DNA from 2 places in the Mannheimia varigena genome. Region 2 is predicted to be linked to the other one. Evidence: riboswitches for the same ligand, from Rfam matches in the RefSeq annotation. Region 2 holds a riboswitch; the other holds the start of a gene.
What was found. Region 2 has a riboswitch for thiamine pyrophosphate ahead of thiB (thiamine ABC transporter substrate binding subunit). Riboswitches for the same ligand answer to the same signal wherever they lie in the genome.
Positions count from the first base shown of each region.

Region 1 (5,479 bases), 110 kb from region 2:
GGAATGATCGGTATGCACGGCACCAAAGCGGCAAACTATGCGGTGCAAGAGTGCGATTTGTTGATTGCGTGCGGTGCTCGTTTTGACGACCGTGTGACTGGCAAATTAGACACCTTCGCCCCACACGCCAAAGTGATCCACATTGATATTGATAATGCCGAGATCAACAAGCTCCGCCAAGCCCAAGTGGCTCTTAAAGGTGATTTAATTGAAGCCGTGAATGCTCTCGCTCAACCATTAAACATTGATGCGTGGCGTGAAGATGTGCGTAATTTGAAACAGCAGTTCGATTTCCAATATCAAGACAACGCCGGCGATGGCGATATTGATGCCGTTGCCTTGCTGCACACACTTTCTGAGCGTAAAGATCCAAACAGCGTGGTGACAACAGATGTCGGTCAGCACCAAATGTGGTCGGCACAACATTTAACCTACAATTCCCCGAAAAACTACATCACCTCTGCGGGCTTCGGCTCAATGGGCTTCGGATTACCGGCTGCAATTGGAGCAGTGAAAGCTCGCCCAAACGATCAAGTGATTGTGATCACCGGTGACGGTTCGATCCTAATGAATATTCAAGAACTCGGCACCATCAAGCGAGGCAAACTGCCGGTGAAAATTTTGCTACTGGATAACCAACGATTAGGCATGGTTCGCCAATGGCAATCGCTCTTTTTCCACGGTCGCCACAGTCACACCATTTTAGATGACAATCCGGATTTCGTAATGCTTGCCAAAGCCTTTGATATTGAAGGCGAACGTATTGAAAAGGCTTGCGAAGTTTCAGACGGAATTGACCGCTTGTTAAATGCCAAAGGGGCGTATCTGCTCCACGTTTGCATTCCACAAGAAGATAATGTTTGGCCTCTCGTGCCGCCCGGCGCATGCAACGCCGATATGTTAGACGATGATGTGTAGGAGGAAAAATGCAAACATATCAATTAACTCTCAGAGCAAATAAGCGCCCAGAAACCTTAGAACGTATCTTGCGCGTGATTCGTCATCGTGGTTTTGAACTAAAAAGTTTAAATGTAGAATCTGATGAGCGTATTTTTAACTTAACATTAACATTAAGTAGCCAACGCCCACTAACACTATTAACCCATCAATTAGAAAAACTTTTTGATATTATCGAAATCAATTAGTTAAACTTTCCAAGACCGTGTAGAAAATATGCGGTCTTTTTTTCCCAAAAAATTTATAATTTGCTATCTTTTTGATTTTATTCACTTCTTCAAATTTCAACTTATTTTTCTTATTTTTTGATCTTTATTTTTACGCTCAATAGTTCTAACATACTATATATAGTGTTAAAAATTGTTAAAAATCACAATATATTGTACCAATGAAAAAATAAGATGGAAAACCTAAGATTTAACTCAGAGCAAATTGTTTGGCAAGAAGTACCGAATGAGACCTCGCTGGCTTTTCTCATTACCGGCTGCCCCTTAGGCTGCAAAGGCTGCCATAGTGCTGACAGTTGGAAAACCGGTCAAGGTAATGAATTAACCTGTGATTATCTCATTGAACGCCTAATACGCTATCAAGGTTTAATTAGCTGTGTACTATTTATGGGTGGCGAATGGCAAGCAGAAAAATTACTCCCGTTATTACAACTTTGCAGACAGCGACGCTTACAAACTTGCCTTTACACTGGCTTAGAGCAGAATGAAATTCCCCACTATTTATTAACTGAATTAACCTATTTAAAAACCGGTCGTTGGATTGCCGAACGAGGCGGATTGAGCAGTCTAACCACCAACCAACGTTTTATTGATTTACGCAATAACGAAAATCTCAACCACTTATTTATCAAAGGAGCAACGCTATGATTCGCTTAGAAGCGGAACAAATTTCAGAAAAATTAGCTTTTATTGACCATTACATTCAAGCGAAAAATGCAGCTGACGGCTCAAAAATGGACGCTAATGCTAACGTCACTCAAAAAAACATTGCCACAATGGAAAACGAGCTGATGAAAGATTTTTTTGTGCAAATTAATCGAGCGAAAGTCAGCGAAAAAATTGCAAAACTTTTTGATAAAGAGACCGCTTGTGAATACTTACGCCAAATCGAAGCGCACGAAATTTACGTCCACGATGAAACCAGCCTCAAGCCTTACTGTGTCTCGGTAACAATGTACCCGTTCTTGCGTGATGGCTTAACCAAACTCGGTGGCGAATCCAAAGCCCCAAAACATCTCGCTTCTTTTTGCGGATCTTTTGTCAATTTTGTTTTTGCGGTTAGTTCCCAATTTGCCGGAGCTGTTGCGACCGTTGAATTTCTTACCTATTTTGACTATTTTGCCCGTAAAGATTATGGCGATAACTACCTAGAAACCCATCGTTTAGACATTGAAAACCACCTTCAACAAGTGGTTTACAGCATTAACCAACCTGCCGCAGCACGGGGTTATCAAAGTGTGTTTTGGAATATTTCGGTTTACGATAAGTTTTATTTTGAAGCTATGTTTGGCAACTTTGTATTTCCTGATTTTGAAAAGCCAAACTGGGAAACTACGACTAAATTACAACTTTTCTTTATGCAATGGTTTAACAAAGAACGCAGCAAAGCCATTCTCACGTTCCCGGTCGTTACCGCCGCAATGCTCACCGAAAACGGAAAATGCAAAGATGATAAATTTGCCAACCAAATGGCAAATGAACTGGCACAAGGTAATTCCTTTTTTGTTTATCAGTCGGATAACCCTGATTCCCTCGCTTCTTGTTGCCGTTTACGCAATGAAATTAGCGATCACACCTTCTCTTACTCACTCGGTGCTGGCGGTGTCGCAACTGGGTCGATTAATGTGATTACGATTAATATGAACCGTTTGGTGCAAGATGGGCGTGATTTGAGCCAAGAAGTCAGTAAGATCCATAAATATCAGTATGCTTACCGAAAATTGATGGAGGAATATTTAGCAAACAGAATGCTGCCTGTTTATGATGCGGGATTTATTTCACTAGATAAACAATTCCTCACCATCGGCATTAACGGTATGGCGGAAGCAGCAGAATCGCAAGGCTTAAAAGTGGGCTACAACCCGGAATATATTGAATTTGTGCAATCTCGCTTAAAAACGATTTTTGAGGCAAACCAAGCCGCCAGCCAACAATATGGCGTGAAGTTCAACACTGAATTTGTGCCTGCCGAAAATTTAGGGGTAAAAAATGCGAAATGGGATAAAGCAGATGGCTATTTCGTGCCTCGTGATTGCTACAACTCCTATTTCTATGTGGTAGAAGATGAAGAAACTAACGCTCTCGATAAATTCTTACTGCACGGCAAAGAATTGATTGAATGGCTAGATGGCGGCTCTGCCCTGCATTTAAACCTTGATGAAGCCTTAACCGCCAATGGCTACCGTTCTTTATTAGACACTGCCGCCAAAACAGGCTGTAACTATTTCTGCATTAATGTCAAAATCACGATTTGCAATAAATGCAGCCATATCGATAAACGCACTTTACATCGTTGTTCTAAATGCGGCTCGCAAAATATTGACTACGGCACACGGGTTATCGGCTATCTAAAACGGGTTTCCGCCTTTAGTTCTGCCCGCCAAAAAGAACATAGTTTGCGGTTTTATCATAGGGAAGCGGCTTAAATCTCAAGGTACTTTACAGTCACGTTCTCAACGATTATATTAACCACTCATTTAGTCGGGGTGCTTGTTTACTCAAATAAAGCAAGCTGAGAAATACCCGTTGAACCTGATGCAGTTAGCACTGACGTAGGAAACTAAAAGACAGCCAAATTCCCCCTGTTTATTCCCGTTTGTGTTGGTGCGTTTCTTTTTTCAACCTTGAGGAATAAACGATGACCAAATCATTTCAATCCCACTTTTTGCAAAAAATTCGGCAAAATCGACCGCTTGTGCACAACATTACCAATATCGTAGCGGCGAATTTTTCCGCTAATGGCTTGTTGGCTCTCGGGGCTTCACCGATTATGGCAGCAGCCATTGAAGAGATGGAAAGCGTGCCGGCGTTAAGTTCTGCGGTGGTGATCAATATCGGCACATTAATCGGCAAAGAAGTAGAAGCGATGGTGCTTGCCGGCAAAACAGCCAACCGTTTAGGCATTCCTATTCTGCTTGACCCTGTCGGTGTTGGAGCTACGCCATTTCGCCGCCAAACCGTTGAAACCTTGCTAAACGAAATCCAATTCAGTGCAATTCGAGGCAATGCTGGAGAACTCGCCACCATTGCAGGCGTAGCGTGGCAAGCCAAAGGCGTCGATGCCGGCGAGGGCTCGCACAATATGGTGGAAATCGCCGCACAAGTTGCCAAAAGTTACCAAACCATAGTCGCCATCAGTGGAGAAACTGATGTCGTTAGCAACAGCTCACACACTGCGTTATTACGCAACGGCAGCCCGATGTTCCCACAAATTACCGCCTCAGGCTGCTTGCTCAGTGCAGTTTGCGGAGCATTTCTAGCAGTGGCAGAAAAAGAGCAATATTTCAACGCACTGATTGAGGCTTGCACCGCTTATGCCGTTGCCGGTGAAATTGCCGCCAAATCGCTCAAACCAACGGAATACGGGCAGTTTGCGGTGAATTTATTAAACGAACTCGGGGCTTTAACACCGGAAACCGTTGAGCAATATGCGGAAGTGGAATATGTCTAACACTCAATCTAGCCCACACTCAAGCCCGACTAAAGTCGCCGTAGCCTCAATGGTTGGCACGGCGATTGAATATTTTGATAACTATATCTACACAATGGCAGCGGTGTTGGTATTTAATGTGCAGTTTTTTAACAGCGATGATCCGGTTTCCAACCAGTTAATGTCACTTTCAGTGCTGGCTCTCGCCTTTTTCACCCGCCCGATGGGTTCCATTATTTTCGGGCATTTTGGTGATAAATATGGGCGGAAACAAACCTTAATTGCCTCGCTTTTATTAATGGGGCTTTCCACTGTGGCTATCGGGCTGCTGCCAAACTATGCCGCCATCGGCATTTGGGCAACGGTGCTGCTCTGCTTGTGCCGTATTGGGCAAGGGCTAGGCTTGGGCGGCGAATGGGGCGGAGCCGCATTAGTCGCTACCGAACACGCCCCGAAACACAAGCGGGCGTTTTTTGGTATTTTTCCGCAAATGGGGGCTCCCATCGGCTTGTTATTAGCCAATGGGGCGTTTTACCTCGTGAACTTGATTTATGGCGAACAAGCCTTTCTAGACTGGGCGTGGCGAATCCCGTTTGTGGCTTCCCTCGTGATGATTTTTATCGGCTTATATATCCGTATTAAAATCAGCGAAAGCCCGATTTTCCTCAAAGCGGAACAACAAGGCAAAAACCGTCACACACCGCTGAAAACCCTGCTTAGCAAGCATTTCAAGCCGTTTATCATCGGCGTACTAATTGCCACCGCAGGCTATGTGCTATTCTATATTTTGGTTGCTTTCACCCCAATTTTCGTAAAAAGCCCGGTGGCAGTATCCAAAGCAGGCTACGCCACGGGTTTAGGCTTG
Region 1 covers NZ_CP016226.1:1,883,252-1,888,730, reverse strand. Annotated here, with positions in the region: gene ilvG (acetolactate synthase 2 catalytic subunit) at 1-918, shown strand, start outside; gene ilvM (acetolactate synthase 2 small subunit) at 927-1,145, shown strand; gene nrdG (anaerobic ribonucleoside-triphosphate reductase activating protein) at 1,359-1,832, shown strand; gene nrdD (anaerobic ribonucleoside-triphosphate reductase) at 1,829-3,610, shown strand; TPP riboswitch at 3,657-3,760, shown strand; gene thiM (hydroxyethylthiazole kinase) at 3,823-4,635, shown strand; gene A6B40_RS08830 (MFS transporter) at 4,628-5,479, shown strand, end outside.
Region 1: it holds a riboswitch for thiamine pyrophosphate, as region 2 does, so the genes downstream of both, thiM (hydroxyethylthiazole kinase) here and thiB (thiamine ABC transporter substrate binding subunit) in region 2, are expected to answer to the same signal.

Region 2 (5,479 bases):
TGAGCTAAGCGGAAACGACGACCAATCAAGCGGCATTGTCTGCCAAAAATACGTTGAATTTCTTCTGGACGAGCATTGGTGGCAATATCGAAATCTTTTGGTTTTTTCTCAAGTAATAAATCACGGATACAACCGCCAACAATATAGGCTTCAAATCCTGCAAGATGTAATTTATCTACAATAGAAAGGGCATTTTTAGGGAAATCCTTTGGACTAATGCCGTATTGAGCAGCACTTACCGTAAATTTTTTATGTAGGAGATGAGAAGGCACATCTGCTTGATGACCTTTACTACCTTTTTTATGACTTTTTTGTTCTGTTAATTTAGGTGCTGAACGTTTAGAGCGACTTGATTTATTGGTTTTCTCTACTCTTGACCCAACTTCTAGCTTATTTTCCTTTTCTTGCTTTTTCGGTTTGGAAAACAAGGATTTAATATAATTAAAAATAATACACCTCTAAATAGTAAATGCCTCTTATAAAAGAGGCATTATGTTACTTGATTATAAACCTAGCTGCTTCTCACGAATTTCAGCCAATGTTTTGCAATCTATACATAAATCTGCAGTTGGACGAGCTTCTAGACGTTTAATGCCGATCTCAACACCACAGGTCTCACAAAATCCGTAATCATCTTCTTGAATTTTATGTAGCGTTTGCTCAATTTTTTTCAATAATTTACGTTCGCGATCACGATTACGAAGTTCAAGGCTAAACTCTTCTTCTTGGCTTGCACGATCATTAGGATCAGCAAAATTAGTCATATCTTCTTGAAGCTGACTTTTAGTTCGCTCTGCTTCTTCCATAATTTGCCCGTGCCATGCTGTCAGAATTTTTTTGAAATGCTCACGTTGAGCTTCATTCATATATTCTTCATCTTTTGCTGGCTCGTAAGGCTTAACACCTGCTAATGCTAATAAACCGAGAGAGGTGGTTTTAGCCGCTTGAGTCATAGATTTACTCCTTGTGTGGAATTTTATTGTTTAAATTATCACCCGAATACAACTTAACTTCCTTGTAACCGCACTACACGAAAAAATCAACATCTTCGGGTTTTTAGTAATGGCGGCTATAAATAACACAAAATTGGTTTACTCACAAACAAATTTGCAAAATTTTTGTATTATCTTCAATTAATTTGATAAAAAATAACAGCCGAATAAAAATTCGGCTATTCTATACTAAGATACTAAGTAAATTTTACCAGCTTTTCGACCATTCAGAGAGCCATTTTTGAATAGTCTGCTGAGAAACTGGGGTAAATTCTAACGATTTATATTCAGGCATCTCTGAAAACGCAGGATCAACACCTTCTTTTATCACAGGGCTCATCACATTATGATAAGAGATGATATGTTGTGCCTGTGGGTTGTGTAAAAACTCCAGAAATTGATTTGCCAATGCTTTTTGCTTTGTCGTTTTCACAATAGCTGCATTTTCGACTTGTACTAAATGCCCTTCCTCGAATGGAGCTGCCACATATTTATCGGTGTTTTCGTGCCACTTATGATATAAAGGCGATGTTGTGTAACTTAACACTAAATCTGACTCGCCTTTCAGGAATGCACCATAGGTTTCAGACCAACCTTTGCCCACCGTGACCGTATGTTTTGCCAATGCTTTCCACGCATTTGGAGCCTCATCACCATATACTTGATTTATCCACATTAAGAAACCACGCCCAACGCTACTGGTCCTAGGGTCTTGATAGATAATTTTTAAGTCTTGGCGTTCAACCAACTCTTTCAAACTTTTTGGTGGGTTTTTCAGCTTTTCTTTATCGTAAATAAAGGCATAAGAACCTGTATCATACGGGAAGAAAATTTTATCTTTAATTTCTAGCTTTGTTTTAGCCTCAAATTCTGTAAATAAACCACTTTTTTCGGCTTCAGGTTGAAGAAAATTATCAATGCCTAATACCACATCTGCTTTCGTTTTTTCACCTTCCAAACGCACACGATTAAACATCGTTACACTATCATCAAGTGGTATAAATTTTAAATCACAGTTACACTCTTTCTCGAAATTTTGTTCCAACTTAGGTGCAGGTCCATATTCAGAAGCAAAAGAGCTATAGGTATAAACCGTGAGTGTCGGTGAGTTAGCGGAAGTGGCAGCGCTAAGCAGTACAAGTGAAGATAAAATGAATTTCATAAAACGTCCTTCTAAAAATCAATGAATAGAAGGATTTAAGAAAGGCAAATTGCAATCTCAAATCCCTACGCTGATATTAATCAGATCAGGTTCTATGGGTATTTCTCAGCCACAAGCAGTTAGTTCTTATAGAAAATTTGTAAATTTTTATACAAATTAAACCGCTTGCAGCACCCCAATGAGAACGCTGCATTGTAAAAACTTTATCGGAAAATTTCAACAGCAAGCAACCGTTTGCTTTTCATGTAAAAAGCCATTATACTACCGCCCTAGTCCAAACAAGGAACTAGAAATGAATTATCCAATTTTGACAACACCAAATTCCATGCAGCTACGCTTCGTATTTCGAGGCGTGGCTGTTTTTTTATTCATTTCATATTTATTTCAAAATCGCTTTTTTAAGCGGTTTTTTTTCGCCTAAATTTTGCAAATACTACATTTTATAAGAGGAAGAATATCAATGAGCCAGCTAATTCGCACCCTGAAAAGCCATATTCGAGATGAGATCATCAAAAAAGGCGGTTGGGTTAATGCGCACGCCCACGCAGACCGAGCGTTTACGATGACACCGGAGAAAATCACCGTTTATCAAAATGCGAATTTGCAGCAGAAGTGGGATTTAGTGGACGAAGTAAAACGCAACTCCAGCGTAGATGATTACTACCGCCGCTTTTCACAAGCCATTGAGTTGATGATTTCGCAAGGGGTCACGGCATTCGGTACTTTCGTGGATATCGACCAAGTATGCGAAGACAGAGCGATCATCGCCGCCCACAAAGCCCGTGAAGTGTATAAAAACGACATCATTTTGAAATTCGCTAACCAAACCTTAAAAGGTGTGATCGAACCCACGGCGAAAAAGTGGTTCGACATCGGTTCAGAAATGGTGGATATGATCGGCGGCTTACCTTACCGTGATGAGCTGGATTACGGTAAAGGCTTAGAGGCGATGGATATTTTGATGGACAAAGCGAAATCGCTCGGCAAAATGTTGCACGTTCACGTCGATCAATTCAACTCGCCAAAAGAGAAAGAGACGGAACAGCTTTGTGATAAAGCCATCGAACACGGAATGCAGGGGCGAGTGGTGGCAATTCACGGCATTTCGATTGGCTCTCACCCGAAAGAGTACCGCAAAATGCTCTACCAAAAAATGCGAGATAGCCAAATGATGGTGATCGCCTGCCCGATGGCATGGATCGATAGCGGCAGAAAAGAGGATTTGCAGCCGTTCCACAACGCTTTAACCCCAGCCGATGAGCTGATTCCCGAAGGCATTACGGTGGCGGTTGGCACGGATAATATCTGCGACTATATGGTGCCACTGTGCGAGGGGGATATGTGGCAGGAATTGAGCTTACTTTCGGCAGGTTGCCGCTTCACCAATCTTGAAGAAATGGCGAATATTGCCAGCATCAACGGGCGGAAAGTATTGGGATTAATTTAGTTTCCAAAAACGTTAAAAGGCGAACATCAGTTCGCCTTTTGCAAAATTCAGAGAAAAATTGACCGCTTGCAGCCACTACCTAGCCGGCCAAAATCGCTCGCACTCGTTCCAAATCTTCCGGCGTATCCACCCCAACTTGTGGAGCTTCTTTTGCTAGCTCGATATAAATTTTCTCTCCGTACCATAACGCACGCAGCTGTTCTAATGATTCCAACTGTTCCAATGCGGTTGGTTGCCACGCTACATATTGCTTCACAAAACCGGCACGGTAAGCGTAAATCCCGATATGGCGTAAGTAATTTTGGCTTGCCACGAAAGCATCATCGCAATCTGGGAAGCTGTCACGAGCAAACGGAATGCTGGCTCTGGAAAAATAAAGAGCCATTCCGTTTTTATCCGCTACTGCTTTTACGGCGTTCGGATTGAATAATTCCTCTCGAGTTTCCAACTTCACACCAAGGGTTGCCATATTCACTTGGTAGGCGTCTAAATTGCGAGCCACTTGTTCCACAATCACCGGTGGCACTAACGGCTCATCGCCTTGAATATTAACGATGATGTCGTTATCCGCAATCTGCATTTTGTCGATCACTTCTGCCAAACGCTCGGTGCCGGAATTGTGTTTGTCAGAAGTCATACAGACTTCCGCCCCGAACGCTTTAGCGGTAGCTTCAATTTCAGGGTGATCGGTGGCGATAATCACACGGCTCGCCCCAGCCTGTTGAGCTTTTTCCCAAACGTGTTGAATCATCGGTTTGCCGGCAATATCCAACAACGGTTTGCGAGGTAAACGGCTCGAGGCATAGCGAGCTGGAATAATTACGGTGAAGTTCATAGTCTATCCTTACGCTTCTTGAGCGTCTAAGAAACGCTCTGCATCAAGGGCTGCCATACAGCCTGTTCCAGCAGAGGTAATCGCTTGGCGGTAGTTGTGATCCATTACATCACCGGCGGCAAACACACCTTCAACCGAAGTTGCCGTTGCATTGCCTTCTAAGCCTGATTTCACTTTAATATAGCCGTTTTCAAGCTCTAACTGACCGTCAAAAATTGCTGTGTTCGGAGCGTGACCGATTGCCACAAAGAAACCATCAACTTTCACTTCTTCGGTGCTCTCGTCTTTGGTCGATTTTAAACGCAAACCGGTTACGCCCATATTGTCACCCAGTACTTCGTCCACGGTGCGGTCTGTGTGCAGAATGATTTTGCCCTCTTCAATGCGTTTTTGTAGGCGACCTAATAAAATTTTCTCAGCACGGAAGCTATCACGGCGGTGAACCAAATGCACTTCGCTGGCTAAATTCGCTAAATATAACGCTTCTTCAACCGCGGTATTGCCGCCGCCAACTACCGCAACAGGCTTGTTACGATAGAAAAAGCCATCGCAAGTTGCACAAGCGGAAACGCCTCTGCCTTTGAATTTTTCTTCAGACGGTAAGCCCAAATATTTTGCCGATGCCCCGGTTGCGATAATTAACGCATCGCAAGTAAAGGTGTGTAAATCGCCTTTTAAGGTAAATGGGCGTTGAGATAAATCGACCGTATGAATATGGTCAAACACAATTTCAGTATCGAATTTTTCAGCGTGTTTGAGCATTTTGTTCATCAATTCAGTGCCGGTGGTGTGTTCAAATTCCCCCGGCCAGTTCTCGATTTCATCAGTGGTGGTCAGCTGCCCACCTTGTTGCATACCGGTGACTAAAACAGGGTTCAAGTTAGCACGAGCCGCATATACCGCTGCCGTGTAACCTGCCGGGCCTGAGCCTAAAATTAATAGTTTTGCGTGTTTGGTTGTCATCATAAATCCTCTCAATAAATGTAGTAGTATTCTATCTTAAAATTCCATTCAACTCTATTTTCGTTTTCACTCAAATTTTT
Region 2 covers NZ_CP016226.1:1,996,965-2,002,443, reverse strand. Annotated here, with positions in the region: gene pcnB (polynucleotide adenylyltransferase PcnB) at 1-428, opposite strand, end outside; gene dksA (RNA polymerase-binding protein DksA) at 504-953, opposite strand; gene thiB (thiamine ABC transporter substrate binding subunit) at 1,201-2,154, opposite strand; TPP riboswitch at 2,199-2,342, opposite strand; gene A6B40_RS09410 (amidohydrolase family protein) at 2,615-3,601, shown strand; gene kdsB (3-deoxy-manno-octulosonate cytidylyltransferase) at 3,681-4,436, opposite strand; gene trxB (thioredoxin-disulfide reductase) at 4,446-5,402, opposite strand.